2 linked regions of the Rubinisphaera margarita genome follow. The main gene of each other region encodes a partner of the protein of the gene in region 2 in a complex. Links are inferred from orthologs where the notes say so. Each region holds a gene or a part of one and is shown on either strand. Other genes may lie near its edges. The genes, in order: L1A08_RS07730 and mnmG.

Region 1 (15,051 bases), on a different replicon or contig from region 2:
GCACGCCAGACGGCGGCGGTTTGGGCTTTTTGCTCAACCTCTTGTTCATCGCTGAATTTCTCGGCAACGGGTTCGCAGGCGACATCCCTTTCAGCCTACCATCGGCGTTGAGCAACAGCCCTTCTTGTTGCTGCCGTTCTCTCAGCCATTCGTGAAACGTCTTCATGCTGGTATCTACGCTTGGGCTGTGCCACTCCCGTGCGTACGTGAGCGGCTGCGGTGGGCATAGAGAAAAAGCACCAGGCGACCTCGATGTTGGGGTGACGATCTTTCGCTCCAGTTGTTTGACGTCGAACCGATGCTACGGGACCTTTGAAATGCCTTCCTATAGGCAGAGGCAAAAGGTGTATCTGGATCCAATTGCTGTCTGGCTTGTGCTTGTGTGCCGCAGTCGCCTGGAGCCCAGAAAAGCAGGCTTTCTCGCGGGACGGTTCCGCTCAGAATTCTCCGATCACTTCTCCTTCAGCAATCGTGCCGAGCGCTCCCCAGACGCCGTAGGGGCTCGGGCCGGACGTAGGGCCGCCAGGGCTTCCGGGAAGAGGAATACTCGGATCACCGGAGTCGATATTCTCGCTGATGAATCGCACACTTCCATCGGCCAGGACAGCGTTCACGCCCCCGGAATGCCAACGGCTGGATGTCGGGCAGCTGGTGTCACGGCTGCTCGCAGCGAGATCACGGCATCGTCTACTGAAGCCCAGTCTGCAGGGATCCTGACTGGGCCGGGCGATGCCGCTGGGCGGATAGCGAACTTTGGTTCGCTTCCGGGATCGCCGAATTAAGACATGCTTCGGTGTTTATGCTTGCTCTTGAAGGTACGGCTTGTCAAGATGACTGGCTGTGTGTTCATCACTGTCTTTCGAGAGGGCTGGAATGGCTGAAGAAACCTATGCTTCGCGGAGTGGTCGGGTTGTGATTACGGCCGGGGTGAAAAAGACGATTATCCTGGGAGCCTTCAAAGGGCAGTCCAAGGGGGTATATCGCATCTTCAATGGCGGCAAGAACGGATCCGCGGTCGAGGTGTTTGAAGGGAACAACCCGAACGCTGTGCACGAGTTGGACTGGAAGGATTCGGTCGATGTCGTTGTGGGGAATGACCAGATCAGTGTGAAAGCGGGTGGCACTGACGCCGAGATTGTTTACGACCTCGTGGCAGCTGTAAGTTGATCGCCCGTTGCGGCGTCGTTCTGCCGCGACAGTACGGACTGTGATCCGCGACTTCTTGGTGGGCGGGACGAGGTCCTATCACTTCGACGGCTTCCATGCGACATCGGCGATCGCAAGCGGCTCAGCGTTTAATCGCCGGGACGCGGTTCTGTGTGTATGGACAGATCGCCCGTCCGCGGTGGACGTTCATCCGGCAATCTGGCGGACGATCGGTCGATGGAATGGGGGAAATCCTGAAGCTGGGTCTTTCCAGCCGAGTGGCACACATCGTGCTCCTTTCATGTTCCAGTCCGGGACATTTGAGTCCGGACTCGTTGAACGAACAGGAGACGAGCCATGAGAGATCCAATTGTTGGTGTATTCCCGTCCGCTTCGCAGGCCCAGGCGGCTCAGACCCAGATTTGTGGGGTGGGGCCTGTGGGGTTGAAGTCCCGAGCCATGGGAGCGTGTGCCCGGATTTATCGACGCCGAGATTTGACTCGCCCGCTGATTCCCGGGAAAGTCTCGCTGCAACTCGGGGTGTTGGCTCTGGTGGGGTTGATTGGCGGCCTGATTATTCTGCAGACCTTTGAGCTCGCCACGGTGCCGTTTCTGGCAATTACGGTCATTGGCGGCGTGATCATTTTTCTGGCGTTCGCCGCCGTCATGCTGCGTCGAACCAGCGAGCCGGATGTGACCGATCTGCTGAACTCGCGACTCGGGTCCGACGAAGCCGCCGTGGTGGTCGATCTGGACCGGATGGAAGGGACGACGGCTCTCGATGAGCAGGCCGTGCAGACGATCGTGGTACGAAATGGTGGCCACTGCATCGCTCCCGATGAGCACGATCATCACAAGATGGCCCCGTAGATCCGCCAGCACTTCCAACTGGTCAGACCACAGGGTTGGACCGGCTCTGCCGCTTGCAACGCTCTCCGGAGAAGTACCGATTCCGCATGAATTTCCCGACACTGATTCAATCAGCCTACGCTTGAGACTAATGCCGAGCCGATGCTAACTCAGTGGGGGTTGCGGCAGTTCTCCTCGGCAGAATCCGAATCATCCGTCGTACTTTGTCCGAATTCACGTCGTTCGGACGGAGGCGGCACCGTCGTTTTTGCAGTTTTTACAACGAACGGGCGATGGTTTCGGGGTTTACCCATTCTGCGGAGTTGAGATACAGTTTCATCCCCTCAAACCGACCAGATCCAGTCCTCTCGACTCCTTCACAAATGGTATGTGCGCCATGGAATACTCATTGAAGCCACTATCCAAAACCTGTGCCGCCTCTGGCGAACCCCTTGTGCCGGGCGATCTGTGCTATTCGGTGCTGATCGAACAGGACGGGCGCTATGAGCGTCTCGATTTTGCCTCGGAAGCCTGGTCCGGTGTGCCGGAAGGAGCCGTGGGCGTGTGGCGGACGGAAGTTCCTCAGCCGGAGTCGAAGCCTAAAGGCTATCTGGATCTCGATCGCCTGTTCGATCTGTTCGCCCAGTACTGCGAGCAGGCCAACGACTATCAGAAGAAGCTTCGTTATGTGCTCGCCCTGCTGTTGATTCGCAAGCGACGTCTGTTGCACGAGTCGACTCTGGAAGTGGAAGGTCGACAGATGATGCAGCTTCAAGGAGCTCAGGGTGAAGGGGCTTTCGAAATTCCCGAAGAAGAACTGAGCCAGGTCGAAATGTCGCGGCTGCAGTCCGAGATCCATACACTGGGACAGGAACCGCTGCGACGCGCGGCGTAACGCTGCGGTGACAGATCCAGCGACCGATATCGTTGTCGATGCCAGTCGCATTCAGGGCAAGGAGGCCGCGGTGACGAAACGCACAGCTCAGGCAGAGAAACTGTTCTGCTGCATGCTGCTGCTGTGCGCCTGCGTGCTGCCCGGCTGTGGCACGTCGTCATGGGGTGTTCGATCCCAGTGGACCTCGATGCTGCACCGCTCGTCGAAAATTGCTCCCGAGGCCACCAAAGATCAGATCGTGACTCAGGTCAACGAATCGCTGGTGCCCATTCACGCCTGGCGGGCGACATCCGCTCAGGTCAACGTGAGTGGGATTCTCGTCCCACTGAAAGCCATGGTTGCCGTTGAGGAGCCGAATCATCTGCGGCTGACGGTGTCCAGCGGACTGGCCGGCCCTGAACTTGACCTCGGCTCGAACAACAGCGGCATCTGGTTCTGGATGCGGCAGGCCGAGCCCAAGGCGATCCTCTCGGTCAGTCATGAGAATCTGACCGCGGTCCAGCGGGACTTCCCGGTGCCCGTGCAGCCGGAATGGCTGATGGAAGTGCTTTGCGTCAAGCCGATCGATGCCTCGAAGGCCGAGCTTGTTCGCAATCCCGATCAACCTTACACCGTGAAACTGGTCAGTCACCACACCAACGAGAGTGGGGTGACGGTCCGCAAGATCTCGACGATTGATCTGCGGAAAGCCGAAGTGACCGGGCATGAACTTTACGATGCGGAGCACCGGTTAATCGCCAGCGCCGAGCTGTCGAACTACAAAGAGTTTCCGAACACGACCGCGCGACTGCCGCATAAGATCTCGCTCCGCTGGGAACAGCAGGACATGCAAATGACGCTGTCGTTAAACGGCGTCGAGATCAATCCGCCGCATATGCCCTCCGCGATCTGGGACATCCCGCAGATGGCCGAGTATCCGGTTCATGAACTGGGGCCGAAACAGCTGCTTCCTTCGGACAGCATTGCCAAACGTTCGTTGCGGGATAAGCCGAAGGCGATCACCGAGTACGAACTCGATGAGCCAAGCGGCGCCTGGATGCAGAATCAGACGATCAAAATGCCGCAGGAAGCCTCGACCGCTGCCGGAAATCAGGTCGAGCCAGCCGGCCATGCCAGCGTCTCGGCTCCATTCACAGCGCACGAAATGCCGGCCGCTCAGCCGACGGACAAACGGGAACGACCGTCGCCCTTCTTCCAGCCAGACGATGAGCTGCCGACGCCTCGACCTGCAGAGCCGGAAGTCGATGACGACACCCCGGTCTGGGCTCGTCCGCGACCAGAGACGACGCAACAGCCCGAACGCAAATCGCGCGACGAGCTGATCATCCAGTAAGCCTCGACCGACTTCCGGTCAGCGGGAACTCTCAAGCATTCTGCTGAATGCGAGCGGCGGCCAGCGTGTTTTTCAGCAGGTTGGCGATCGTCATTGGCCCGACGCCTCCGGGAACCGGTGTGATCGCTCCGGCGACTTCCGCGACGGGCCCGTATTCGACATCGCCCACAAGTTTGTCATCGACCCGATTGATTCCGACGTCGATCACAATTGCTCCCGGTTTGACCATGTCGGCGGTGACGAAGTTCGCCTTGCCGATCGCCGCGATGAGAATATCGGCCTGCTTCGTGAGAGCGGGGAGATCGCGGGTGCGACTGTGGCAGATCGTCACTGTGGCATCGGCTCCACGCTGCATCAGCAACAGGCCCATCGGCTTGCCGACAATCTCGCTGCGGCCGAGCACCACGGCATGCATGCCGGCGGTCGATTCACAGACTTCGCCGATCAGCTGCATGCATCCAGCTGGAGTGCAGGGGAGAAAGCGGGGGCGTCCCTGAACGATGCGGCCGACGTTTTCGGGATGAAACGCGTCGACGTCCTTCAGCGGTGAAACCGAGTCGAGGATCGACTGCTCATCGATCTGCTTCGGCAACGGGAGCTGAACGAGAATGCCGTGCACGCCGGCGTCGTTGTTTAGCTGGTCGATCAGGGTGAGCAGTTCTTCAGTTGTGGTTTCATTCGGAAGCCGATGCAGAGTGCTTTGCATTCCGGCGGCTTTGCAGGCGCGTTCCTTATTGCGGACGTAAACCTGGCTGGCCGGATCTTCGCCGACGAGCACGACAACCAGATGCGGCTGCACTCCGGTGGAGCTGGTGAAGCTCTCGACTTCGCCTTTGGTCTGTTCGCGAAGACGAGCAGCCAGGCCTTTCCCGTCGATGACAGTGGCGGGCATAGTGCGATTCCTTTGTCAGATCGAACGGGCGGTGTCAGATAATGTAAATCAGCGGGAACAGGAAGATCCACACCAGGTCGACGAAGTGCCAGTAGAGCCCAATGTTCTCGATATATGTGGCTGCCGACTGCTTCAACCAGGGGCCGCGGATCAGCACGGTCAGAAACAGGAACATCCCGATGATGACGTGTACGGCATGGGTGCCGGTGATGAAGAAGTAGGTCGAGGCGAACAGGTTTCCGTACTTGATCGGATGCGGCTCGTGCACATTCTCCAGATGCGGAGCGAACCGGGGATCGGCTTCCAGGAAGTCGAGTCCGCCAGCGACGCCATGCTCAGCCAGTGAGGCTTCCAGTGTCGCGGCGGCATGCGATTCGGAATGATCGTGAGGCTCTTCGCCGTGCGAGTCCTCGCCGTGAAGTGTGACCCGTCCGCCGGAGACTTCTTCGCGAATTTTGTCGATGGCATTCGCGAAATCGAGCCAGGCGACGAGATCCTCCGGAGCATTGTCGCCGGCTTCGGTCAGCTTCTGTTGAATGAGCGACCGCTTCTTGAAGATCGTGTCTTCGCCTTCGGGCATCAGGTCGTTCGTCCAGGCGTCGGCTGCGGCCTGGAGTTCTCGCGTGACTTTCAGCATCGCCGCCGCATCGTTCTCAGCGATATGACCGGGGATAATGTCGTGATCGAACTTGCCTTTGTACTCTACCGATTTGATACCAAGGAACAGGCAGCCAAGCAGCAACGCACCCAGCAGCGAAAGTTGCGTCCGGCGGATGTTGTTCCGCTGAATCGAGTCGTGAGCGAGGACGACCAGGAAGCTGGAGCAGATCAGCACGAACGTGTTCACGCCGCCGGCAAAGACGTTGATGTGCGTCACTTCCGGATCGGTCGGCCAGCCCGGCGAACCAAATCGCAGCACGATATAGGAACCGATCAGTCCGGTGAAGAACATGATCTCGGTTCCGAGAAACAGCCACATGGCCAGCTTGGAGTTGGGAATCGGCAGGCCCATCCGAGGCGGGGCGGGATGCTCGGCTACAGAAGATTCCATGCAGGTCAGTCCGAAGTTCTTTGTGGGATTTGCAATTCAACAGGAAGCAGGAACTTCCGACAGGGTGGCACAGACATTCCTGTCTGTGCGAAATCGACGTCCGGCTTTCAATGACACTGTAGACGGTCCAACATTCACTGGCGGAGCCAGCGGCACTCCTTGCATTTATCCGAGATAACTGCAGGCGAAGGCTGTCAGGATGATCGGCAGATAAAACAGCGAGCAGAACAGCAAACGCCGGGCGTTCGGCCGGGTTTCATTCAGGGCGAATCGGATCGAGTAACCAAGGTACGTTACGCCGAGGAGTGTCGCAATCACGGAATAGACCGGGCCGGTCATGCCGTAGTAAGACGACATCAGACTCACCGGGATCAGCAGCACGGCAAACGCGACGGCCAGCAGTCCGGTGACGGTGCGAGCCGGGATCTGATTCGGCAGCATGTACAGGCCAGCCCGGGCGTACTGCTCACGGTACATCCAGGCGATGGCGAAAAAGTGCGGGAACTGCCACACGAACATAATCGCGAACAGGCAGAGCGGATCCATCGTCAGCGACTGTCCCGAGGCGGCCCAGCCGAGAACCGGAGGCAGCGCTCCCGGAATGGCTCCGATGGTGGTGCAGAGGGAACTGAACCGCTTCATCGGTGTGTAGATGCCGACGTACATCACCAGAGTCGCCAGCGTCAGCACGGCGGTCAGCGGGTTGACGAACAGCAGCAGATGCAGCGAGCCGTACAGGCCGCAGATCGAACCGAAGATCATCGCTTCCGTCGACGTGATGCGACCGGCGGGCAGCGGACGATTCTGTGTCCGCTGCATGAGAGCGTCGGTTCGCTTCTCGTAAACCTGATTGAACATGCTCGAGGCAGCTGCGACCAGGCCGATGCCACACAGGGCATTCAGGAGCGTAATAATCTGAAAATCACCCCGGGAGCCGAGCAGGTAACCGACTGTCACGGTGGCCAGCACCATGATCGAAATTCGCAGCTTCGAGAGCTCGACGTAGTCGGTCAGCTTGGCCTTCCATGCAGGAACGGCAATCGCCTCGACCGGCATCTGTGGGGGAGTCGGAATCTGACTCACGATAAACTCCTGATTAACCAGGTCGAACTTCGACCTCTAAGCATCATCCGGGCGGATGATGAACGTCTCGAATCGATTAAAAACTTCACGAAGGGCCGCCCCGGTCGCGGGGCACCCACTGACTGCTGGAAACGCTTCAGGTTGTCGACGCCTGAGGCCGCTGGACCCGGGCCACGCGATACGTGCGGGCGGTCAACACGGCTGTGGAGCCAACAACCAGCACGCCCGTAATCATGTGGAACGTGCGGGACAGAATCTGACCGGTCGACTCGGCGACGGCCACGATTCCCATTGAGGGAACGCCAAACTTCATGGCGTAGGCGAACAGTCCCAGGAAGACCTGCAGCCCGACAAGAAACAGCACGAGCAGCATGCCTCGCTTCAACCAGCTCACTTTGGTGCGGAACATCATCCAGCTGACAACAGCCACGACAACCAGAGCCAGCAGGCCCAGTCCGAGGTGTTCGTGAATGGGGGAACGCGAAACGCCGACCGGATGGCGGATAATGCCGCCGAGTGCATACTGAACGATGAGGTAACAGAAGAAGAACGTCGAGGCGATCTTCGCCCCCTTGAGCGAACGGTCCGTCTGCAGTTGTTCGGTGTTGTACCAGCGGGGCGAGGCGATCGTCGCCGTCACGGCCATCATCGAAAAGACGATCGAAGCGAACAGCCCATGCAGCATCGCCAGTTCGGGCATCCGTTCGAGCACGCGGAAGCCGCCGATGAGCCCCTGGCCGATCACAGCCAGCAACACGATCGGACCGAGCCAGGCGAGTGTGCGGGTCGACTTCTTCGTCAGGCAGAGAACGGCCAGGATGATCGAGGCGATGCCGATTACCACGCCCGCCAGACGGTGCCCATGTTCCAGAAACTTGTCCCAACTCTCGCGGTTGGTCCCCATATCCTGCAGCAGTGAGAGCCAGGGATAGCTGAGCATGCTGTATTCATCGGAGCCGGGCCAGTTCGGGAAGGCCATGCCCGCGTTTGCAGTCGTCGTCATGGCGCCCAGCACGATCGGAAGCAGTGCCAGCGCCGTCGTGACGACGGCGAAGACATGGATCCAGTGGCTGGGGGTTTTGACGTCGGTACTCATGATTGACTTTCTGCCCGCGAGGATTCCGTGTTTGCGGGCGATCCCATCATTCTAGGCGGTCGTCGCTGAAGACGAACTGACGATTTCACGTTCTGTCTGCGGCCAGTAGTCCTGGTCGGTCCGTTCCGGAGAACTGTATTCGTAGGGCCCCCGGTAAACGAGCGGGATCTCTTCGAAGTTCCCGTGTGGCGGCGGCGACGGTGCGACCCACTCCAACCCGTTGGAGTTCCACGGGTTACGCGGAGCCTTCTTGCCCCAGATGAGGCTGCCGAACACGTTGATGAGCAGCAGAATCTGGGCGGCTCCCATCAGGATGGCCGAGTAGGTCATGAACTGGTTGAGCGGCAGCAGATGCTCGAGATACTCGTGCAGATACGGGTTGGCGTATCGACGAGGCATCCCGGCGATCCCGAGCATGTGCATCGGGAAGAAGGTGCCGTTCATGCCGATGAATGTCAGAACAAAGTGCAGCTTGCCAAGCGGCTCGCTCATCATTCGTCCGAACATTTTCGGATACCAGAACTGGATGCTGGCAAAGATACCGAAAAGGGTCGCCCCGAACAGGATGTAATGGAAATGTGCGACAATAAAGTACGTATCGTGGATGTAGATATCGACCGGCACAGCCGCCATGAAGATCCCGCTCAGCCCGCCGACGATGAACATCGACACGAACGCGATCGAATTCAGCGTCACCGTGTTGAACTCAATATGACCGCCCCAGATGGTGCCGATCCAGTTGAAGACTTTAATCGCCGAGGGGAGGGCGATCATGATCGTCGCCACCATGAATGTCATACCCAGAGCCGGGTTCATGCCCGAAATGAACATGTGGTGGCCCCAGACGATGAAACCAAGACCGGCGATCGCCGACATGGAATAGATCATCGGGCGGTAGCCGAAGATCGGCTTGCGGCACATGCAGGAGAGCATGTCGGAAATCATGCCCATCGCCGGCAGCAGCATGATGTACACGGCCGGGTGAGAGTAGAACCAGAACAGGTGCTGCCAGAGCAGCGGCTGTCCGCCTCCGACGGTTGGCTCGGCGTCGTTCACGGTGATTCCGGCGGGCACGAAGAAGCAGGTGCCGAATTCGCGATCGGCAATCAGCATCAGCCCGGCTGCGGTGAGAACCGGCAGAGCAAACGCCTGCAGAATCGCGGTGATGAACATCGCCCAGATTGTGAGGGGCATCCGGAAGAAGGTCATGCCGGGAGATCGCATGTTGATGATGGTGGTCATGTAGTTGACCGAACCCATCATCGAAGAGACCCCGACAAACGTGATCCCCATCAACCATAGTGTCTGGGCAAATCCAGACCCCGGGGCGGCATCGTACAACGCAGCCAGAATCGGATAGGACGTCCAGCCGGCCGCCGGACCTCCTTCATAAAACAGACTCAGTCCGAAGCAGGCAACCGCCGGCCACATGAACCAGTAGCTCATCATGTTGAGCTTTGGGAAGGCCATATCGGGGGCGCCGATCATCAGCGGAATCAGGAAGTTCCCGAACGCACCGGCCAGGATCGGAATAATCACCAGGAAGACCATCACCGTGCCGTGCATGGTGAAGAGCATGGTGTAGAACTCCGGAGTGATCTGTCCGCCGGAGGCTTCGAAGAAGGCTTTATTCACGAACGGCATCTGCGTGTTCGGGAAGGCGAGTTGCCAGCGAATTGCCAGCGCGAAAGCTCCCCCGATCAACAGCAGGAAAATCGTCGTGAACAGGAACTGAATCCCGATGACCTTATGGTCGGTCGAGAAGATGTATTTGGTGATAAACGACTGGCGATGCCCATGCGCGTGCTGCGAATGGGTGTCCTCCGTCGAGTGGTCGGGTTGTGCAGGAGTCTCGCTGGTCACTGGGAAGCTTTCGATTCAGTGGATTCAGTCGCTGTGCCGGGGACGTTACTCAGCCGCAAAGCCGTCGTTGAACTGGGCCTGATGCATCGTCTTCATGAACTCGTCGAACTCTTCGGGCGGATGGGCGACAACTTTCGCACCCATCTTGTAATGGCCCCAGCCGCACAGTTCGGCACAGACCAGAGGATATTCCCCCGGCTCTTTGGCCTCGAACCAGACCGGAATGACCAGGCCGGGCACGGCATCCTGTTTGATCCGCATGGTCGGCAGGAAGAACGAATGCTGGACGTCGATCGTCCGCAGGTGAATCGTCACCGGGCTGCCGGCGGGGACGTGCAGTTCGTTCACGCCGTACATGTCGTCGAGCTGGGGCTTCCGCTGTAACTCTTTGCCGGGAGCAGGGTAGCGAATTCGCCACTCAAACTGCCGGGCATTTACCTCAGCGACAATGTTCTGCCTGGCCGCCTCGGGGTAGGCTTCTTCCATGCGGAACTGAGCCCAGGTTTTCATCTGGTAAAACGCCAGGAAGAGCAGGATCAGACCGGGGATAATCGTCCAGGTCATTTCCAGCTTATGATTGCCGTGCGTGTACCAGGCGCGGCGATCGGCAGGGCGGCTCGATGCGGTCCAGATCACGTAACCCAGAGCGACATGCGTTCCGACAAACACCACGCCCGTGATGATCAGAATCAGGTAGAACAGATGATCGATCTCGCCGCCGAGGGGGGAGTCGGACTGTCCGCTGAGCGGGAAACCCCACTGCAGCTGGGGCGTCAACAGACTGACGATGACCGCGAGAACCGGCCAGATCATCAGAAAGAAAATCCACCACAATCGTTTCACTGAAAAACTCCCCTGCATGCGTCGTCTGTACGCACCGGTTGTTGATTCATCTGGTCTTGTCGCCGGGTGACATGCTCACATTCGCGTGGGCACGTTCGTTCCTCAACTCCGAACGCTTCAACTTGTTTGGGACGCCTTCCGCCCGGCCACGCCCAAGTGGCCAGGGCATCCACGTTTTATTTCTCTCCGACCATGCCGACGGCACCCTCGGCTGGCGGATGCGATGTGGTCGGTCCCTTGTCGTGAGGCATCGTCATCACGAAGTTGACGATGTCCCAGATCTGGTCATCCGTGAGAGACTTTCCGCCAAAGGCCGGCATCGGTGTTCCTTTGATACCAACGTAGATCCGTCGGAAGATATCAATCGGCCGCCGTCCACCGCGGTAGATGTCGTTGGTCAGGTCTCGCGGCTTCAGCGGATTGGCCCAGTCGTCGTGCAGGCCCGGCACGTCGTAATCACTGCCGTCACGTCGCTTCTGCAGTTGGCGTGTCTGAAACCCGTCGCCGCGACCGGCATCGCCGTGGCAGGATGCACATTGAGCATCTTTGCCCAGGTAAAGCACCCGTCCATTCTCAACCGACGTTCGATTGGGGTCGGCGATCGAAGGTCCGAACGGATCGGGCCGAGCCGTCGAAGGGTAGACAATCGCGTCCTCATCATTGGCCGCTTCCCAAGCTTCCGCCAGATCGAGCATGCCGAACAGGGCGATTTCCGGATAGTCCTCGGCGATGAACTCTTCAAGCTCTTCGTTGAAGTCGGCTTTGATCTCCTGGATCTCTTCCGGGTCCGTGACGTCTTCGAGTTCTTCTTCCAGAACACTCGACGCAAAGTCGAGGCCGACTTCGATATTCAACGCCTGCTCGGTTTCGCCCCGCATCGCGAGGAACTTCACGTAATTAACGAGCCGGTCGATCTGCTCATCCGGCAGCATTTTGAACGACGGCATATAGGTTCCCGGGATTCCTTCCCGCAGGATATGGGCGAGGTCGGCATCAGAAGCCCGATCCTGGGGCCCGGTCGAGGTGAATTTGAATTTGCCCTGCCGATAATCGCGAGGCTTCGGTTCCATGTACTGAGCGGTCGGCCCGTTTCCATCGCCGCTCACGCCGTGACAGTGCAGGCAATGCTGAGCGTAAAGGCGTTCCCCTTCCGCGAGATAGCTGTTCGGAGCGGCGGCCAGTTCGAGTCCCGGTTCAATCAACTCGACATCGGGCAGCGGTTGAGTCAGCGTGATTGTTCCCGTTTCCGTGTCGTAAGCGGCAATGGTCAGCTGATCGAGGCCGTCCAGCGGGTTCGGCTGCTCTTCATCGAAAGCATCCATTTGAACATCGAATGCGTCTTCCGGATCGAACAGGAGTTCGAGCCGCTTTCCGACGAGATCGACTTCTTCCTCGGGCGTTTCGATCAGAAGTTCGGTCGGTTTCTCCGGATCGAAGTCGGCGACCGTCAGCGAGATCTGCCCGCGATCGACGGGGAAATAGACCGGAATTCGGGGGTCATCCGGGGAGCCGAAGTTGACCAGCACCGTCTCTTTGACAGCCGTTTCTGCCTGCGGCGCAAGGAGTTCGGTCTCTTCGGAGAAGCGGAACTGGCTGTCGACACGCTCGCAGCCCACCAGGCCGGCGAGCAGAATCACCAGCAGCGGCGTCGCAAAGCGGCATCGAGTTTTACAGGTCTTCCAGAATGGCATCGACGTCTCTGACATGCGGTTTCAGGCAGGAAAGACAAAGCGAGCGCGTACCGAAATCGTATTGAACGATCAGGTCGTTGGCTGGCTCCGAGGTCATTCGCATTGTCACGATCTGGCCACTGATATCAAGCCGGACGCGACATCAGGCCGCACGTTTGCGACAAAGTGACGCATAAGTGACGGGCGATCATTTTCCGATGCAAAACCGGCTGAAAACCAGATCGAGCAGATCATCGGTGTGCACCTGTCCCAGAATCATCCCGAGCTCCCTGAGCGAACCTCGGATCTCCTCGGCAATCAACTCATCGCCGGCGGTCGTTTCGGCCAGTGACCTCGCGGAATGAATGTGATCCCGCGTCCGATACAGAGCATCCCGGCAGCGAGCCGCACTCGTGGAAAGCAGTTCCGTCCGATGCACACTTCCCGAAGAAGCCCGATCGATCAGCAGGCTCCACAGTTCCTCCAGCCCGATCGCTTTTGCGACGCTTACGGTAACTTCTGCATCGCCGGAAGTGCCACCTAAATCAGACTTTGTGGCGATCTGAGTGACAGGGCGTCCGAGCCGTCGCAGTTCGGTGAATCGCCGGTCATCCAGTTCGTTCCCGGAATCGTCGGCAGACGAGCACCAGAGGATCAGATCGGCCTGTTCCAGCTGCAGCTGGCGATGCGACTGGGCCTGCTGCTGGATTTCATCGAGACCAAGCTCCCAGCCCGCGGTATCGAGAAATTGAATCCGCACGCCGTCCCGTTCCACCGTTGCCGAGAGATAGTCGGTCGTTGTGCCCGCCCGATCGGAAACGAGAGCCTGTTTTCCGGTGAGGGCATTAAACAGCGTGCTCTTCCCGGCATTCGGAAGACCGGCCAGAACAACGCGAAACTCGGGGCGGTTCATCATCCGCTCGCTGGCCGCTTCGCACAGGTCTTCAAGTTCCGCTTCAATCCGCACGAGCCGCTTCAGGAAGTCGCCGCGATCGACGAAATCGATGTCTTCATCGACAAAATCGAGCCCCGCTTCCAGATCGGCCAGATCCGACAGCAGATCGTCCCGCATGGTCCGCATCAGTGAGGAAATCCCGCCCGCCAGCTGCGTGAGGGCCTGATCGAGATCCCGTTCCGATTCGGCGTCGATGACGCCGAGGACGGCTTCGGCCTGCAATAGTGTCATCTTCCCGGTCAGCACGGCTCGCATCGTGAACTCACCCGGACCCGCTGGCCGGGCTCCCTGTTCATAGATGCGTCCCAGCAACGATTCGAGAATCGGGGGCGAGCTGATCGTGTGGATTTCAACCGTCGGCTGTCCGGTATAACTTCGCGTTCCCGGCCAGACGAACAGATCAATGTCGAGCGGTGCCCCAAAGGAACCGAAGGGAATGGTACAGCTGTAACGCTCCGCCGATCGCGTGCCGATCGTCAGTGGCGGGTTCGCTTCCCGCAGCAAACTGCCGGCAATGTCGAGAGCATCCGCCCCGCTGACTCGGATGATTCCCCGTCCGCCCGCCCCAGCCGGCGAAGCGATGGCGGCGATCGTCTGCTCAGGATCAATCTGACTGGGAGAATACATGCAACGGCTGCAGGAGATAATAAGTGGGCCACTGGCTCAGCCAGTGCCGGAGCAGGAGATAGATAAACACAGAAGCAGGTGCGGCAATATGCCCGGTTCGCACGGTGAACCGCATCGCTTATACTTGAGGTTCACAGCCCCAGCAACCACCGCATCCCGGATTGTTCTTCCTCTGAGCCCGGAAACCAACGTATGGAAATGCTCTCCGCCATCTGGTTACCCATCGTCGTCATGCTGTTCGCGCTGGCGATCGGCGGCCTGTCGTGGTTCTTTTTTGTTCGTTCGATCGAAATCCCCTGGGATGAACGGAACAAGAAATCACGCCCACAATCTCAGCGGCCAGAATCGTCGGCTGGCGTGAGAGAGCAGTCGTGACAGACAACACCAACGCTCCCCGCCTCGGCCTGCTCAGCTGCAGTGACTTCCTCTTCACCACGCGAATTCTCGATACCGCCCGTGCTCTTCAGCGGGAAGTGCGTATCCTGAAAGACGCTGCTGCGCTGGCTTCAGACTCTGGAACCGAGCCGCCTGGTTTGTGGATCATCGATCTCGATTCGGCTGGGGAAGCGGTCTCGCATGTCGCCGCAGTTCGAGAGCAGTATCCCGACCTGATGGTCATCGGCTTCGGCTCCCACGTCGAAGTCGACCGGCTGAAACAGGCGCGAGCAGCCGGGTGTCAGCTCGTGGTGCCGCGAAGTAAAATGACGACCGATCTGGTGAACTATTTGAATGAGTACCTCGACCCGCA
Region 2 (15,115 bases):
ATCACAAGCGACAGCGTGAGGGAAAGAGCCGTGGTATCGAAGGCCACGCCCAGCCCGCTGGTCACTTCGCCCAGAGACTGATCGAGCTGATCCGGCGTCACGTTGGCGATCGCAATCGTGATCCCCATCACAGTCCCCAGAAAGCCGACGATCGGAATCGCCCAGCTGATTGTGTTCACAAGACCGAGCTTCTGCTGAGCTCGGTCGAGTTCCAGTTCCGCGGCATGCCGCATTTGGGAGTCAAGCTGCTCGTGGGATCCCGTTTCCTGAACCAAAGCCGCTGCTTCCCACAACCGACGTCCGGCGATCGAGTTGACGATCTCCTTTTTCACGGTTGTGAGGGAATCCAGAATCGACTCGGCGAGCATCGAACCGGAATTGCGAATGGTCCGTCGGGCCGCCAGTAGTTCGCGGCACTCTGAGAGAGCGTGTGATTCCGCCTTCAAATCGAGGGCCCGGAACACCAGCGTCGCCATGCCAATAAAGAACATCGCAACCGTCACATACTCCAGCGGATGGCTGCAGCAGTACCGAATCAGCAGAGCCTGCTGAACCGGAAGTACAGGCAGGGCCACATAGAACAGCACACAGGCCACGGTCCCCCAGAGCAGGGGACTGCGGCCGATCTTCTGTACGAGCAGTGGTTTGGATTCCGGATTGCGAAGGTGGGCTTCTTGGTGGGAGGTCATTGTTCGCCTCTTGCAGACTGGATAACCGCCGCCGAAGCCTGCATCCCCATCAACAGGACGATCTTCGGCGCGCTATCTCTACAATCGGCGTTTCACCCGTCACAACCTGAAAAGGACATCCACAGAACGCATCTTGCCTATTTAGCCACTCCCCACCAATGGGTGGCCCAGCCGAAGCTCGGCCGGGAGAGACAACCGCATAGTTCCGCATCAGTCGGTTGTCTTCGCACTCTTCTTCCGAGGCAGTGTAATCGCCTCAGCGTACGCCAGCTTCCCGGTTCGGCCTTCGTAGTACTGAAAGATCACTTGAGGATGTGGGTAAGTCACAAGCCGCTTGCCGCCGAGTTTCTGCGGCATGTTGAAGACGTTGTTCACCTGGATCACGCAATAGTATGGATACAGACGTTCGAGCCGTGGCAGGTCGGCCAGCACGTAGCTGGACCAGCGAATGTCGATTTCCCGCGGCCCTGACTGAAACAGTCCGGTCGCGGGCCGGTCGGCTTCATCGAGTTCGGGCACATGATTCACCGAGTTGTGCGGACCGACGCAGAACTCCCAGACCTGATCGGTGATCTGAATCGCAAAGCTGTTGTGCAGATCCCCCGTCATCACGAAAACGGGTTTGTTGAGCGTGTCCCATTCGTCGATCAGCATCTCCCGCTCGTCGAGGAACGCGACCCAGGCTTCCTCCTTGTTCTGCTCATCAAACTCGATGCCACCGGCTCCGCTGTGAGGGATCGTGAAAGGGACGCTCGAAACGACGAAGAAAAACTCGGCGTCACTTTCCTTCATCGTTTGCAACAGCCATTCCCGTTGCGGCAGGCCCAGCATCGTCAGCCCTTTTTTCGCCGGTTCGCGGATATCGTGCATTTCACGATGACTTCGGGTATCGAGCAGGAAGAAGTGGCAGTTGGCAATCTTGAAGTCGCCGTAGTTTCGACGTCCGATCGAATAAGCCGCCTGACCGTCAGCCGCTGCTTTGTGCGAGAGTTGCAGCGTGTGCCTGTCGAGGACCTTAACGATGTCGTATACCCGCGAATTGGGATCGCCTGCCTCGTCTTTATCAAGTTCGATGTCATTCACACCCGCGGTCGGGGTTCCCCAGTGGACGTGCAGGTTCGACATCTCATTGAGCGGCAGAGCTGTGAAGTCCGCCTTGGGATCGTGCAGCCGATCGCTCCCCGCTTCAAAACGAGCCGTTCCGAAATGAATGGGATGATTGAACTCTTTGGGGTTCGCCCAGCCGAGATAGTCGTACCAGGCCTCGGTGCCGATATCCCGAAACACACTCCTTCGATGCCGCCGTCCTGCTGAACCCGCGCCCCAGATATCATTGATCAGCTCGTGGTCATCGAACGTAAACATGCCTGGCACCTGGCGATACCACTGAGCCATCGGCTCGCCCCGTTCCAGATACAGCCGATAGTTCTCCCAGACGCCGACAATCGTCGGCATGATATCGACCACGTTCGGGATCTCCTCGTCCTTCACACGCTGAGCAGTTGCCCAAACATCAACCGGCGTGTCCCGCAGCTCTTCATAGAGCCAGTCGCCATTCATAATCGAGAAGTCGACATCGTCGGCCAGGGTACGGAGCATCGTTTTGTAAAGCGGCAGCGAGTGTCCAATCCCGTGCTGCGGATTCTGGTTCGCACAGGAGCCAAACTCGAACTTGAAGTTGAACAGTCCATCCGGGTTATGCTCCGGATGCCGTGACGAATCGGCCGATGGCAGCGTGCGAAACGAATTCACGCCTCCCTGCGGGAAGTCTTCAATAAAGACCTGATAGTAATAGCGGGTTTCCGACTGCAGTCCGGTCAGCTTCACGACCCCGGTATTGTCGTCAGACAATTCTGTCTCCGAGGCTTCGACCGACTGATCCATCTTCAGTGGATCGAGACCATAACGCACGGAGAACGAAGTCGGTTGCGACGTTCGAGCCCAAACCTGCATGGAATCGCCCGAAGGATGACCCAACATCGGTCCATGGGTCATTGTCGGAGGATCTGCCGCGTGGACAGAGCCAGACAACAGGGCGATGCAGAGCAGCAGGAGAATGCGAGCCGGGACACCTGACAGTCTCATCAGCGATTCCTTTACAGAAACAGAGCAGTCGATCTTGATGGGTTCGGGAACTGGCAACGTATCGGCTTTCCGGAGACCTGTCCACGATTCCGGGAAAAACTACGGTCAAAAGGGTACTCCACAGAAACTGATGCGGCCCCGAAACATGACATTCCTCGCTCAGTCACATGGCATGGTTCCCTGAAAGTCCACTACAATCAGCCTGTCCAGTCACCCCGCCGATTCTCTCTGTTATGTGCACAGGCATGACGAATCGATCCGAAAACCCGATCCTCCTACTGGAGTTGAACCAGCTGATCGACCGCGTGTGCGATCAGTTTGAGAATTGCTGGTTGGAGGGCGGAAAACCTCGAATCGAAGACTATCTCCAGCAAATCGATGTCGCCCACCATTCGGCCGTCCTCTGGGAACTTCTCGCCCTGGAAGTCGAACTCCGGCAGAAGAACGGAGAAGTGCCGGGGCACACCGAGTATCTGGATCGTTTCCGCGATCTCAGTCATGTCGTCGACGAAGTCTTCCGGGTTCAGGAGACCGCCATCGCCCCAACAGCCAGCAGCCTCGCACCGTCTGCTCCGATTGAGACCAAGACGACCGAGTTCGCCGGCACCGAACGCTTTCGTGTCCTTCAGAAACTGGGGCAGGGTGGCTTCGGACAGGTCTTTAAAGTCTTCGACGAGCTCTATCAGGAGGAGTGTGCCCTCAAAGTGCTTACGGTGCCGGAAGGGGGATCGCTTTACCGCTTCAAACGCGAGTTCCGCACACTGGCGAGCCTGCATCATCCGAATCTCATGCGGCTCAAGGAACTGATTGCCGAGCGGGATGTCTGGTTCTTCACCATGGAACTGATCGACGGTGTGCCGATGACGCGCGCCCTCCCGCAGCCAGGCGGCGGTGCCTTTCAGGAGCGGCTGAACCTGCTGATCGCCAAATACTTTGGACAACTTCTCGATGGTCTCGAAGTCCTGCACTCGGCCGGCTTCATCCATCGGGATCTAAAACCCGCCAACGTTCTGGTGACCCGCGAAGGACGGGTCGTCATTCTCGATCTCGGCCTTGTCTCTACGGTTCAAACTGCGTTTCCGGAATGGCAGCAGAGTATCGAATGCGGCATCGCCGGAACCATTGCTTACATGGCGCCCGAACAGTTCCAGGAACAGTTCAGTCCAGCCAGTGACATGTACGCGGTCGGGACGATGCTCTTCGAATGCGTGGCCGGACGACGCCCGTTCGATGGCTCGGCACTCGCGATGATCGAAGCGAAACAGCGAATGGATCCGCCGCTGCCGAGCGATGTCCTCCCGACAGTCTCCGGAGCACTCAACAGGTTGTGCGGCGAACTGCTGCAGCGTGATCCTGATCTGCGACCGGACATCGCCGGCATGCGTGACCAGTTGAAGGTCCAGTCCTCGAATCTCACACCGACTGTTCGGAGTTCATCGCCGGCTCGCCCACTGTTGATCGGACGTGAGGGCGAACTTCAGGTCCTGGAAGACGTCTCCCAGCGACTCGATCGAGGTCAGCCGGGGATCGCGTTCGTGCACGGACTCTCCGGCGTCGGCAAGACGGCACTTGTCGATGAGTTTCTGCACCGCTTCGCGAACGGGCACGAGAATCCACTCGTCCTCAGCAGCCGCTGCTACGAGCGGGAATCAGTTCCACACAAGGCGTTCGACGGCATCATCGATTCGATCAGCCGTCATCTCAATCGTCTGAAGCCAGCGGATGCCTCGATGCTTCTTCCGCGGCACACCGGCGATCTCGCTCGTCTCTTTCCGGTTCTTCAACGGGTCGAGGCGGTCGAAGAGGAGGTCAAACGTTATCGAATGCCGTCCGATTTCCAGGAATCCCGACGTCGGGCCATCCACGCCCTGCGGGAACTGCTTGCGTCACTGGCGGACCGCTATCAGCTCGTGTTGACGATTGATGACCTGCAATGGGGCGATCGCGACAGTGCCCGTCTGCTGCAGGACATTTTCTTTGGCAAAGACGCTCCTCCCCTGATGCTGATCGCGACGTACCGTAGCGACGAACGGGAATGGAGCGAATGCCTGAAGGTCATCTTCGGACCTTCAGCGGGTTCCGATTCGACCACCATCCAGCAACAGTGCGTTCAAATTCCGCTCGGCGAACTCACACCCGATGACGCGGAAGCGCTGGCACAGTCAATTCTCGGAACTGGTTCGGGCAATATCAGTGAAGCCGAACGCATCGCCCGGGAAGCCGGAGGAAGTCCGTATTTCATACGCGAATTAATTCGCCACAAGCAGTGCGCCGGCGATAACTTTAACACACTCGACGAAGCAATTATCTCACGGGTTCAGAACCTGGAGCCCTGTTCCCGACAGCTACTCGAGTTGATCGCCTTGAACGGTCAACCGCTGCCGATTTCAGAAGCTGTCGAAGCAGCTCGAACCAGACGATCGCACCTGGATGTCCTGCGGGATGAAAACTTCGTTCGCACGAGTGGGTCCACCGGAGAAGACTACGTCGAATGTTACCACGACCGGATTCGGGAATCCGTCTCGACGATCGTCGATGAATTGCGGCGTCGAGAGATTCACCAGTCACTGGCCGCGACTCTGATTAAAACCTCCCGCGTCGATGCCCAGACTCTCGGCCGCCATTACGAAGCGGCCGGCCTTCGCGAGCAGGCCGTAGACCATTATCAACAGGCCGCCGAAGCGGCGACGGGCCGGCTCGCCTTCGATCAGGCGGCCCGGTTGTATCAGCGGATCCTCGAGCTCACCGAAACAGCCGAACCGCAGGAGCGTTCCCTGGCTCATGAACGCGTCGCGGAAGCCTACGCACGAGACGGGCAGGGCGAAAAAGCGGCCGAGCACTACGAGCTCGCCGCAGGTCTGGCTCCGGATTCTGATCGCCAGTTCGAACTCAACCGACTCGCAATGATGCGACTCTTTCAGGTCGGCAAGCTGGCCAAGGCACATCGACTGCTCGAATCTTTGTTAAGCGACGTCAGCCTCTCGTATCCGCGAACGATGAGTCAGGTCGTGCGCGGCATTCTGCAGGAGCGTTTGCTGCAGTCTCGACAGATCAGGCCGGTCGCCCGGTTGTTCCGCCGACGCACCGAGAAGGTAGCCGTGCAAAGAATGAAAACGTGCTGGGCGGCCGCGCAAAGCCTGAGTATTCTTGATCCGATTCGCGGCTGCTATTTCCAGCACGTGGGCGAGCGGGAGAACGAGGCGGCTCCGCATCTGGTCGAAGCTCATCAACTGCAGGCGTACGGTGCCTGTCTCGTCGCCGCGACGGGCAAGCCATCGGATATCGCCCGCTCCCGGCAGATTCTCCAGGAACTTCGGACCTCGCCCCATTACTCGGGGGCCGTCTATGTCGAGACGTTCGTTGAAATGTGCGAAGGAGCGATCGACTATCTGACCTCCGATTTCGATCGAGCTATTGAACGTTGCACACATGCGATGTCGAGCTATCTGGAACACTGCCCCGAAGCCTGGTGGGAAGCTGACCTGAGCCGTATGTTTGCGCTGTTCTCAGCGAACTTCTCCGGGAATGTCGTGCGAATTCACCAACTGACGAGCATCGATCCGCAAACTCAATCGAAACGGGATACGACCTACTACGACCTGATGATTCGTGGCGTTTCCGAAATCGTCCGTGACATGGCCAGCGACGACTTCCGCCAGACCGATCGCCGGACGCAGGATCTCGCTCGACTGCTCGACTTCAACGAATTCAACAATCTCCATTTCAATTACTACCTGCGGCACCTGTGGGAGTTGCGGTACCAGCAGGAACATCGGTTGTGCTGGGAAACCACTGTGCGGATCGAGAAGCCATTTCGGTCCGCTTTGCTGCAATCGCATCACTGGTCCCGGCATGCGTACAGTCTGCATCGAGCCGGGGCAGCGATCGGAACGCTGGCAGCAACTCAACAGAGTCGTGAAGGTTCACAGGAGTTGACCGCCCGGCTCCACGAGGACGCACAGAAACATATTCGCAAGCTGCGTCGAGAAGCCAGCCGATGTTGCGCCGCCGAAGCTGACCTCCTGGAAGCGGGCCTTCTGACGTTCCAACAGAAGCCAGAGCGAACAGAGATTATTTCCCGACTCAAACGGGCTCTGGCCGGTTTTCGTGAGGTGAAACTGGCGATGTACGAAGCGATCTGTCACGACCGACTCGCGCGGCTCGGACAGACCGAGTCAGCAAGAACAGGCACGGACGAAGCCCGGAACTATGTTCGCGACCATGGCATCGTCAATTCCGATCGTTTCTTCGCTGTCTTTTCACCGGGCCGCTGGACATAGACCCGCCTCAAGTGCATCGATCCATTTCTTCCCACGCCGAAGAATGAGCGAGGGACCGGATAGACATCGAGCGGTGATCCGTCTGACTGCAATTCGAGCCTGCAATGATTAGCTGACGCGTCAGGCGTTGGGTTGGACCAACAGCAGACAGCGGTCTACTCCAGTGCCGCCCGAATCGCATCGGACATCTCTCCTCTGGAGTCGTAATTCCAGACGACCCGGCCTTCGCGACTGATGACCCAGGCGCGAGGAATGTATTCCGCCTTGAAAGCCATGAGAGTTTCCATGGCTCCGAAGCCGTTGGGCCAGGTAATGCCGGTCTCTTCGAGGAACTTCTCGATGGCAGGAAGCGAGTCGGGGCTTTCGCTTGTCAGTCCAATAAAGACCACATCGTCGCGATCCTTGAACTCGTTGTACGTTTGCACGAGATGAGGCGCTTCCTTCCGGCAGGGGAGGCACCACGTGGCCCACTCATCGACAACCACGACCTTGCCCCGCAGATCCTCAGGCGGCTTTCCGTTCACCCAGCCCTGAGCGGAAATCTCGGGAGCTTCTTCCCCAACGGCCAGCCCTCCGACCCGCGGTCCGACACCACGCTGCATCGACCAGACGAAGAACGCCCCGGCGGCTACAACGGCCAGGATTGCCAGTGAGAGTCCCATGGCACCGGACTTGGGGTTGCCGGCGGAGGCGGATGGATCATTCATCGTCAGTTGTTTTCTTCCGTGTGAAAATCAACAGATGCTGTCGCGGCAAGTCGTCAATCGTCCGCGTGTGTTCCAGACCAAACTCGGGCCGCGTCATTTCTTTAATGGCCTGTTCTTCGGTCATCTTATGAACAAGCTTAATCGGAACCTTCGGATCTTCCAGTCGGTATTCCACCAAAGCGATGCGGCCATTCGGCTTCAAAGCGGCTGCCATGTTCTCGACCATCGCGTGCGGAAATTCGAACTCATGATAGACATCGACCATCAGAATCAGATCGACCGATTCCGGTTTCAGCTCCGGACTTTTCGGAGCCCCCAGATGCAGATCAACATTGGTGATCTCGGCTTCTCCCATCCGATTCTGCAAACGCAGGAGCATCTCCCGCTGAATGTCCACGGCAACGACTTTGCCACCGGGAGCGACCTGCGGAGCCATTCGAAGCGTCAACACGCCGCTGCCCGCCCCGATATCCGCCACCACCATGCCCGGCTTCAGGTCGAGCAACTTGACGAGTAGAGAGAGATTCTCTTCTTCCTCGCGTTCCGGCCGCTCCAGCCAGAGCGCCCCCTGATGTCCCATCACGCGGGCGATCTCACGCCCCATGTAGAACTTACCGATGCCATTCGGATCGTGTTCCTGCTTCATTTCATAGAGCCCGGACTCGTCAGCTTCCGGCTCAGCGGCGAACACCGGGCTGGAAATGAGCCCCGACAGCAGGACGACAAACAGGCTCAGCCAGTGACATCGTTTCATGTTCCGTCCTCTCAAAAGTTCTCTCAAGTCGCGGATTCCGCCTTCTCACCTCGGGGCTTCGCCAGGTACATCATCAGCACGGTCAGGTCAGCAGGAGTGATGCCGCTGATCCGCTCCGCCTGTCCCACGGTGACTGGTCGAATCCGGTTCAGCTTCTCGCGGGCTTCAACTCGCAACTGGGTCAGCCCGGAGTAATCGAAACTGTTGGGAATCTTCACCGCATGGATCTTGGAGTACCGGTCGATTTCCTTCTGCTGCTTGCGGAGGTAACCGGAGTACATGGCATCAATCTCGATCTGCCGCGTGACATCGCGAGACAACTCCAGTGCAGATGTCTCCGGCACCATCTCGCAGAGCGTCTCCCAGTTCACTTCCGGACGACGCAACCAGTCTTCAAGCGTCTGTCCCTGATGCCGCTTTCCGCGAATGAACTCAAAACCGCGATCGATCTCGGCGACACGGCGATCAAACAGCTCCAGACGTTCCGCAGAAGCCGTTCCGAGCGCCCGTGCCAGCGGGGTCAGCCGACGATCGGCGTTGTCCTGTCGGAGAATCAATCGATACTCGGCTCGTGAGGTAAACATCCGGTAGGGTTCGTCGACCCCCTTCGTCACGAGATCGTCAATCAACACGCCCAGATAGGCCTGATTGCGATCGAGTATAAACTCCGGCCGCCCGGCCACCTTCAGAGCGGCGTTCACACCGGCGATCAACCCCTGACCAGCCGCTTCTTCGTAACCGGTTGTCCCATTCAGTTGTCCGGCGAAATACAGCCCGGGAACCGCCTTTGTTTCGAGCGTCGGACGCAGTTGCGTCGGTGGTGCGAAATCGTATTCGACGGCGTATCCGTACCGCATGATCTCTGCCCGCTCAAGGCCCGGAATCGAACGGATCATCTGATCCTGCACGTCGCGGGGCAGGGAGGTCGAGATTCCATTGCAGTAGACTTCGTGCGTCTGACGACCTTCGGGCTCCAGGAAAATCTGATGCGAAGTCTTATCGGCGAAGCGGACCACTTTATCTTCGATCGACGGGCAGTACCGCGGGCCGGTCGAATTGATCTGCCCGGAATACATCGGCGCGCGATGCAGGTTGGCGCGAATCAACTCATGAATCTCATGAGTTGTTTCGGTGAGATAGCAGTCCATCTGTGGTTGCGAGATGCGCTCGGTCATGAACGAAAACGGTTCCGGATCTTCATCGCCCGGCTGCCGCTCCAGTTGATCGAAGTCGATCGTACGTCCATTCAGTCGGGCAGGTGTTCCCGTCTTGAATCGTTCCAGCGCGAAGCCAAGACGCGCGAGCGAATCAGAGATCGTTCCGGTTGTTCCCTCTCCTGCACGACCTCCCTGAGTCTTGGCCTCGCCAGTGTGCATGATCGCCTGCAGAAAGGTTCCGGTCGTAAGAATGAGAGCCGGACAACGATACTCGGCTCCACCGCGAACACGAATTCCGGTAATGCGGCCGTCTTCAGTCAGCAGGTCCTCGACCATTTCCTGGCGAAGCGTCAGATTCTCCTGCGACTCAACTCGCCATTTCATCGAGAACTGATAGGCCTTCTTGTCGGCCTGGGCGCGGGGCGAGTGCATCGCCGGACCCTTGGAGCGGTTGAGCATGCGGAACTGGATTCCGGTCTCGTCGATCACGCGGCCCATTTCGCCGCCAAGAGCATCGATCTCCCGTACAATCTGACCTTTGGCCACGCCACCAATCGCGGGATTACAGCTCATCTGGCCGACGGTATCGCAGTTCATGGTCAGCAGAGCCGTACGGGCTCCGATCCGCGCAGCAGCCAGAGCCGCCTCGGTACCGGCATGTCCGGCTCCGACAACAATCACATCGTAATCGTACTCGCGACGACTCATTCTCATTCTTCACAAAAAACAAAGACTCGCTGAATGCAGGCAACCAGCGAGTATTCTAGAACCGTATGCCAGCGGGGGAATCCCCGGTCGGTCTTACCAGGCGAAATCCGACGGTTTGAGTCCCTTCCTGAAGCTTCCGAAGCCGTAGAACGAGGGATCGTATTCGCCCAGGATCTCGACATTGGCGCGCTCAGGAACTTTCTTCTCCATCCCCAGGCACCAGAAAGATGCGTTCACCAGCATCCGACGGAGATCTTCATCTTCCAGATCAATCGACGAACAGAGTGTGGTACAGAAGATTCGAGACGTTTTGCCGGTCGACGTCTCATACTTCCGCGTCCAGGCAATCGGCATCATTGGGTCGTTCTTCTCGCCTTCAACCGGCGGATCGTCCGGCTTCATCCCCGTTAAAACCTGTCCACGGACAAGCACTTCCGCATCAGCCGGAAGTTCCCGAACGCCGTAGACATCCGTCGGTCCCCACAGATTCTCAACTCCGTTGAGAATCGGATGATCGGCGTGATCTTCCTCGATAATACCCCGGGTGCTCTCGGACTTATGCTTGCCATGGTGCGTGTACCACGTCTCGCCAAAGACCTCCTTTCCGAAACCGCCCGGCCATGCCGTGTTGGAATTGTTCCAGCCATAGTGGGCGTAAGAGGTCTCGAAGTCTTTGGGAAAGTTGAACGCGTGCGTCGAGGTTCGCAGTCCGATGATTGGCTTGCCTGACTTCAGGTAGTCATCGAAGTATTTCATGTCCTCGTCGGGCAGGGCACGGAATCGGGTAAATAGAATGACAAGATCCGCCGTCTGCAGGTTCTCCATTCCGGGGATGTTCTTCTGGTAGGTCGGCTCGATCTCCCCCGTTTCCGGATTGACCGCGAAGAGCACGGTGCACTTGAAACCATGGTGCCGGGCAAGAATCTGCCCCAGCATCGGCATGGCTTCTTCCGACCGATACTCATCGTCACCGGAAATCAGCACGATGTGCTTGCCGACGCCCGGACCTTTTTCCCCTTCGTAAACCACGTACTGCTGATCGGCCGCCGCCGCAAAGGACGGAATCGAGACCAGCAGGGTCAGAAATACAAGTAGGCGCATAAAAATGTTCCTTTGATCGATCCCGGGAATCTCGGAAAGGAGTGATATCTGTCGGCGAGGTGTTGAATTCGCTCCGCTGGACGAACCCGTCACAATACCTCTACCGGTTACTTCTTCGAGCTTTTAGGCTTGATGAGCCCTTTTTGCAGTTCATCGACCACAGCGGCGAGGATCGCAGGATCCTTCTTCTCCATGATATGCTCGACCCGCGTATCCGGGATCTCGAGGCGCTCCAGCAGCTTCCGGGCGGTTTCCCACTTCTTCTCGGCCTGCTTGGGACTGGCGAGGTAAAGACTGGTCACCAGTTCGCTCAGCTTCTGCTCGTCGATCTGATCGCGGTTATCGTAGTACCGCTTGATGATGTTCTGCTGGTAGCGCGAGTAATCCCGCTCCGCCATCGGACTTCCTCCCTGAATATCTGTTCGTCTTTATAGCAAATCTGCCAATTGTACCGGTTGGGCGATGCGAAATCGCCTCCGGAAAGTTTCTGTGACAGTCTGCCGCATTGCGATCAGCCTACAAAAACTGCAAGATAAATTCACGTCAGTTGATGCCGAGCTGACGCCAGTTCTAACGCCATTCCACGACGGGGACCGTTGCGATGAAGTTTTTCGCATTTCACCTGATGCCCTTTGACAAGCTTCCGGACGACTTCGAAGAGAAATACGAAACCGCCTGGACCTGGGTCCCCAACTCGCTGTACGACCCCATCCACGGCCACTCGTTGTACAATCGGTACCTGGATGAGCTGATCTACGCGGAAGAAGTCGGCTTCGACGGCGTCTGCATTAACGAGCATCATCAGTCGGCTTACGGGCACATGCCAAGCCCCAATCTCATGGCCTCGATTCTGGCCCGGCAGACAAAGCGGGTGAAAATCGCCGTCATCGGCAACGCGCTGCCGTTCTACGATCCTCCGACCCGCGTGGCGGAAGAATTCGCCATGATCGACGTGATCTCTGGCGGACGCCTGATCGCCGGAATGGTGGTCGGCGGGGGACCGGAATACAACTCCTTCAGCATGAACCCGACTTATGCCCGCAGCAAGTATCAGGAAGCACTCGACCTGATCGTTCGCGCCTGGACCGAGCCGGGACCGTTCGAGCATTACGGCGAGCACTGGAAGCTGAAGTACGTGAATCCCTGGCCCACTCCGTACCAGCAGCCGCATCCGCCGATCTGGATCCCCGGAGCAGGCAGCAAGGAGACGATCGATTTCGTCGCCGAACGCCGCTACAGCTACATGGGGATCCCGTATTTTCACAAGTCGTTCTTCAAGAAGAACTTCGATATGTTCCGTGACGCCTGCGACAAGAACGGTTACACGGCCGATCCCGAGCAGACCGGCTGGCTCGTGCCGATTTACGTCGCGGAGACCGACGAACAGGCGTGGGCCGAATACGAAAAGCATCTGTTCTTCTTCATTAACAAGCTGCTGAAGGGCCTGGTCGTTTTCCCACCGGGATATACGTCGGCCAAGTCGATCGCCCGGATCGGTTCCGCTCTGAAACAGTTCCTCGGCAATGTGAAAAACCGTGAGCAGGTCGAAGAAGGGGGTTATGCCATGGTCGGCAGCCCAGAAACCGTTCGCCAGAAGATGAAGGATTACATCCAGGATCTGGGCGTCGGCAATGTACTGGGACTGTTCCAGATCGGAACACTTCCCGCAGATCTGACGAAGAAGAACATGACTCTGTTCGGAGAGCAGGTTCTGCCTTATCTCCGAAAGGAGCTCGGAGCCGATGTCGTCGATGCCAGTGCAGCGACATCGACCTGAGGCGACCTGCTGAAGGCTCCCCTCACGACTTGATTGACACCATCTGTTTTTCTCCCAACTCTGAGCCCGTCCATGACTGTCCCTCACGAAACGTCCTTCGTCAAACTCGGAAACAAGAGCATCCAGCTGACCGTGGGAGGCGAAGGCCCACCACTGCTCTATCTGCACAGCGCCGGCGGGGAAACGGAGTGGACTCGCTTCCATGACCTGCTCGCGCAGTCGTTCACAGTGTATCTGCCGGCTCACCCGGGCTTCGACAATTCCGACGGACTGAACGAAATTCATTCCGCAGCCGACTATGCCTGGCATTACGTCGATCTGATGAGAGAGCTCAAACTGGAGAACGTTCCGGTGGTCGGTTTCTCCCTTGGGGGCTGGATCGGCATGGAACTGGCGGTGCTTCGGCCGGGACTCGTCTCCAAACTGGTTCTCGTGAACTCAGCCGGAATCCGCGTCGAAGGCGTCCCGATGGCGGAATTGTTCATCGACGAGCTCGACAAACTCCGTGCGTTACTCTTCTTCGATCCGAATTCGCCCTACGTCGAAGAGGCGATGCCGCTTTCCTTCGAGGACTCCCGCATTCTACTCTGGCTGAAGGCCCGCGAAGCCACGGCTCGTGTCGGCTGGAACCCGTACCTCCACAATCCAAACCTGCCGAAACATCTGTTCCGCATTGAGTGTCCGGTGAAGCTGCTCTGGGGCCGCAACGATCAGCTGCTTCCTCTCGGCATTGGCGAGTTCCTCGAAAAGGAACTCCCGAACGCCTCGTTGCAGATCTTCGAAGAGACAGGGCATATGCTTCCGTTCGAACGAGCTGAAGACTTCGTGGCGGCTACGAAAGCGTTCATCGTCGAGTAGAGCAGGCGAGCGAAGAGAGTGACCACGCCGTTCGCGTACAATGCACTTCGGGGGTTTGATGTGCTCTCCCAGGCCCAGGTTCCCCGACCATTCGCTCAAGGGAACAAGGACTGATCTTGACGGAACCGGCCCGGCATCGGCAAACTGCTCCCATCAGGCTGCCTGGTTCACAGATTCTCTCACAATGATGTGAGACTGATTACGTGCTCGGTCAGGGACGACGCGTCACAATGTGCTCTGCTTCTTCGCAGCGACCCATTTCGCAATACAGTATTCGCCAACTGCTGCCTTCGGCCAGTTTCGTCGGCTGTGGCGACATCCAGTTTCGAGACGTCTGCACACACTCCGCCCGCTGCAAGCCGGGCGATCTGTTCGTGGCGATGTCGGGCACCATCCACCACGGCTGCGATTTCGTAGAGGACGCTATCGCTCGCGGAGCCCGCGGCGTGCTGACTGATACGCCGCTTTCCTGTGTCGATGCCCCCCAGTGCATCGTCAGCGATGTCCGCAGAACATACGGGTGGCTTTGCCAGTATCTACAGGGACAACCCGGCAACCATCTGAACTTGATCGGAGTTACCGGAACCAACGGCAAGACCTCGATCACATGGCTGCTGCGATCAATTCTGCGAGCGGCCGGGAAGCAGCCGGGGCTGCTCGGTACCGTTGAGAACGACGATTCGCGAAATCCGCCGCAGCCTTCGTCGATGACGACTCACGAGCCGGCTCATCTCGCCGCATGGCTGAGAAAGATTGCCGAAGCAGGCGGAACTGATGTCATGCTCGAAGTTTCCAGTCATGCGCTCACGCAAAAGCGACTGGCCGGGCTTCAACTGCAGACCGCCATTATTTCCAACATCACCCAGGATCACCTCGACTACCACGGTTCGCTCGAAGCCTACTGCTCAGCCAAAGGGCTGATCGCTGATTACTGCAAGTTCGATGGTGCCCTGATTATCAATGGAGACGATCCCCGCATCCGCACGTCGCTCGATTGTC

Evidence for each region.
Region 1: the proteins of mnmG (region 2) and L1A08_RS07730 are in contact, whole or in part, in a solved structure (PDB 9HIP), measured with the Escherichia coli proteins. The link is inferred for Rubinisphaera margarita from one-to-one orthologs.

What each region holds. Positions count from the first base shown.
Region 1 is NZ_JAKFGB010000010.1:125,427-140,477, reverse strand. What follows is about bases 12,117-15,051. They hold L1A08_RS07730 (tRNA modification GTPase), read right to left. Parts: upstream 14,304-15,051; coding sequence 12,930-14,303; downstream 12,117-12,929. Other genes in these bases: L1A08_RS07720 (hypothetical protein), read left to right, coding at 14,675-15,051; L1A08_RS07725 (hypothetical protein), read left to right, coding at 14,496-14,678; L1A08_RS07735 (c-type cytochrome), read right to left, coding at 12,117-12,757. In the rest of the region: L1A08_RS07795 (hypothetical protein), read right to left, coding at 1-166; L1A08_RS07790 (DUF1559 domain-containing protein), read right to left, coding at 438-701; L1A08_RS07785 (hypothetical protein), read left to right, coding at 874-1,167; L1A08_RS07780 (hypothetical protein), read left to right, coding at 1,504-2,016; L1A08_RS07775 (hypothetical protein), read left to right, coding at 2,393-2,890; L1A08_RS07770 (hypothetical protein), read left to right, coding at 2,961-4,223; bifunctional methylenetetrahydrofolate dehydrogenase/methenyltetrahydrofolate cyclohydrolase FolD, read right to left, coding at 4,255-5,115; L1A08_RS07760 (cytochrome c oxidase subunit 3), read right to left, coding at 5,150-6,166; cyoE (heme o synthase), read right to left, coding at 6,332-7,249; L1A08_RS07750 (COX15/CtaA family protein), read right to left, coding at 7,386-8,345; L1A08_RS07745 (cytochrome c oxidase subunit I), read right to left, coding at 8,397-10,208; coxB (cytochrome c oxidase subunit II), read right to left, coding at 10,254-11,051; more of L1A08_RS07735, read right to left, coding at 11,228-12,116. UniProt on the Escherichia coli protein: Exhibits a very high intrinsic GTPase hydrolysis rate. Involved in the addition of a carboxymethylaminomethyl (cmnm) group at the wobble position (U34) of certain tRNAs, forming tRNA-cmnm(5)s(2)U34.
Region 2 is NZ_JAKFGB010000012.1:496,899-512,013, reverse strand. Bases 7,960-10,958 are described here. They hold mnmG (tRNA uridine-5-carboxymethylaminomethyl(34) synthesis enzyme MnmG), read right to left. Parts: upstream 10,381-10,958; coding sequence 8,539-10,380; downstream 7,960-8,538. Other genes in these bases: L1A08_RS10500 (ThuA domain-containing protein), read right to left, coding at 10,474-10,958; L1A08_RS10510 (class I SAM-dependent methyltransferase), read right to left, coding at 7,960-8,515. Outside these bases: L1A08_RS10530 (MotA/TolQ/ExbB proton channel family protein), read right to left, coding at 1-689; L1A08_RS10525 (alkaline phosphatase D family protein), read right to left, coding at 900-2,774; L1A08_RS10520 (serine/threonine-protein kinase), read left to right, coding at 3,020-7,054; L1A08_RS10515 (TlpA family protein disulfide reductase), read right to left, coding at 7,210-7,761; more of L1A08_RS10510, read right to left, coding at 7,754-7,959; more of L1A08_RS10500, read right to left, coding at 10,959-11,481; L1A08_RS10495 (hypothetical protein), read right to left, coding at 11,589-11,879; L1A08_RS10490 (LLM class flavin-dependent oxidoreductase), read left to right, coding at 12,083-13,258; L1A08_RS10485 (alpha/beta fold hydrolase), read left to right, coding at 13,331-14,116; L1A08_RS10480 (UDP-N-acetylmuramoyl-L-alanyl-D-glutamate--2,6-diaminopimelate ligase), read left to right, coding at 14,347-15,115. UniProt on the Escherichia coli protein: NAD-binding protein involved in the addition of a carboxymethylaminomethyl (cmnm) group at the wobble position (U34) of certain tRNAs, forming tRNA-cmnm(5)s(2)U34.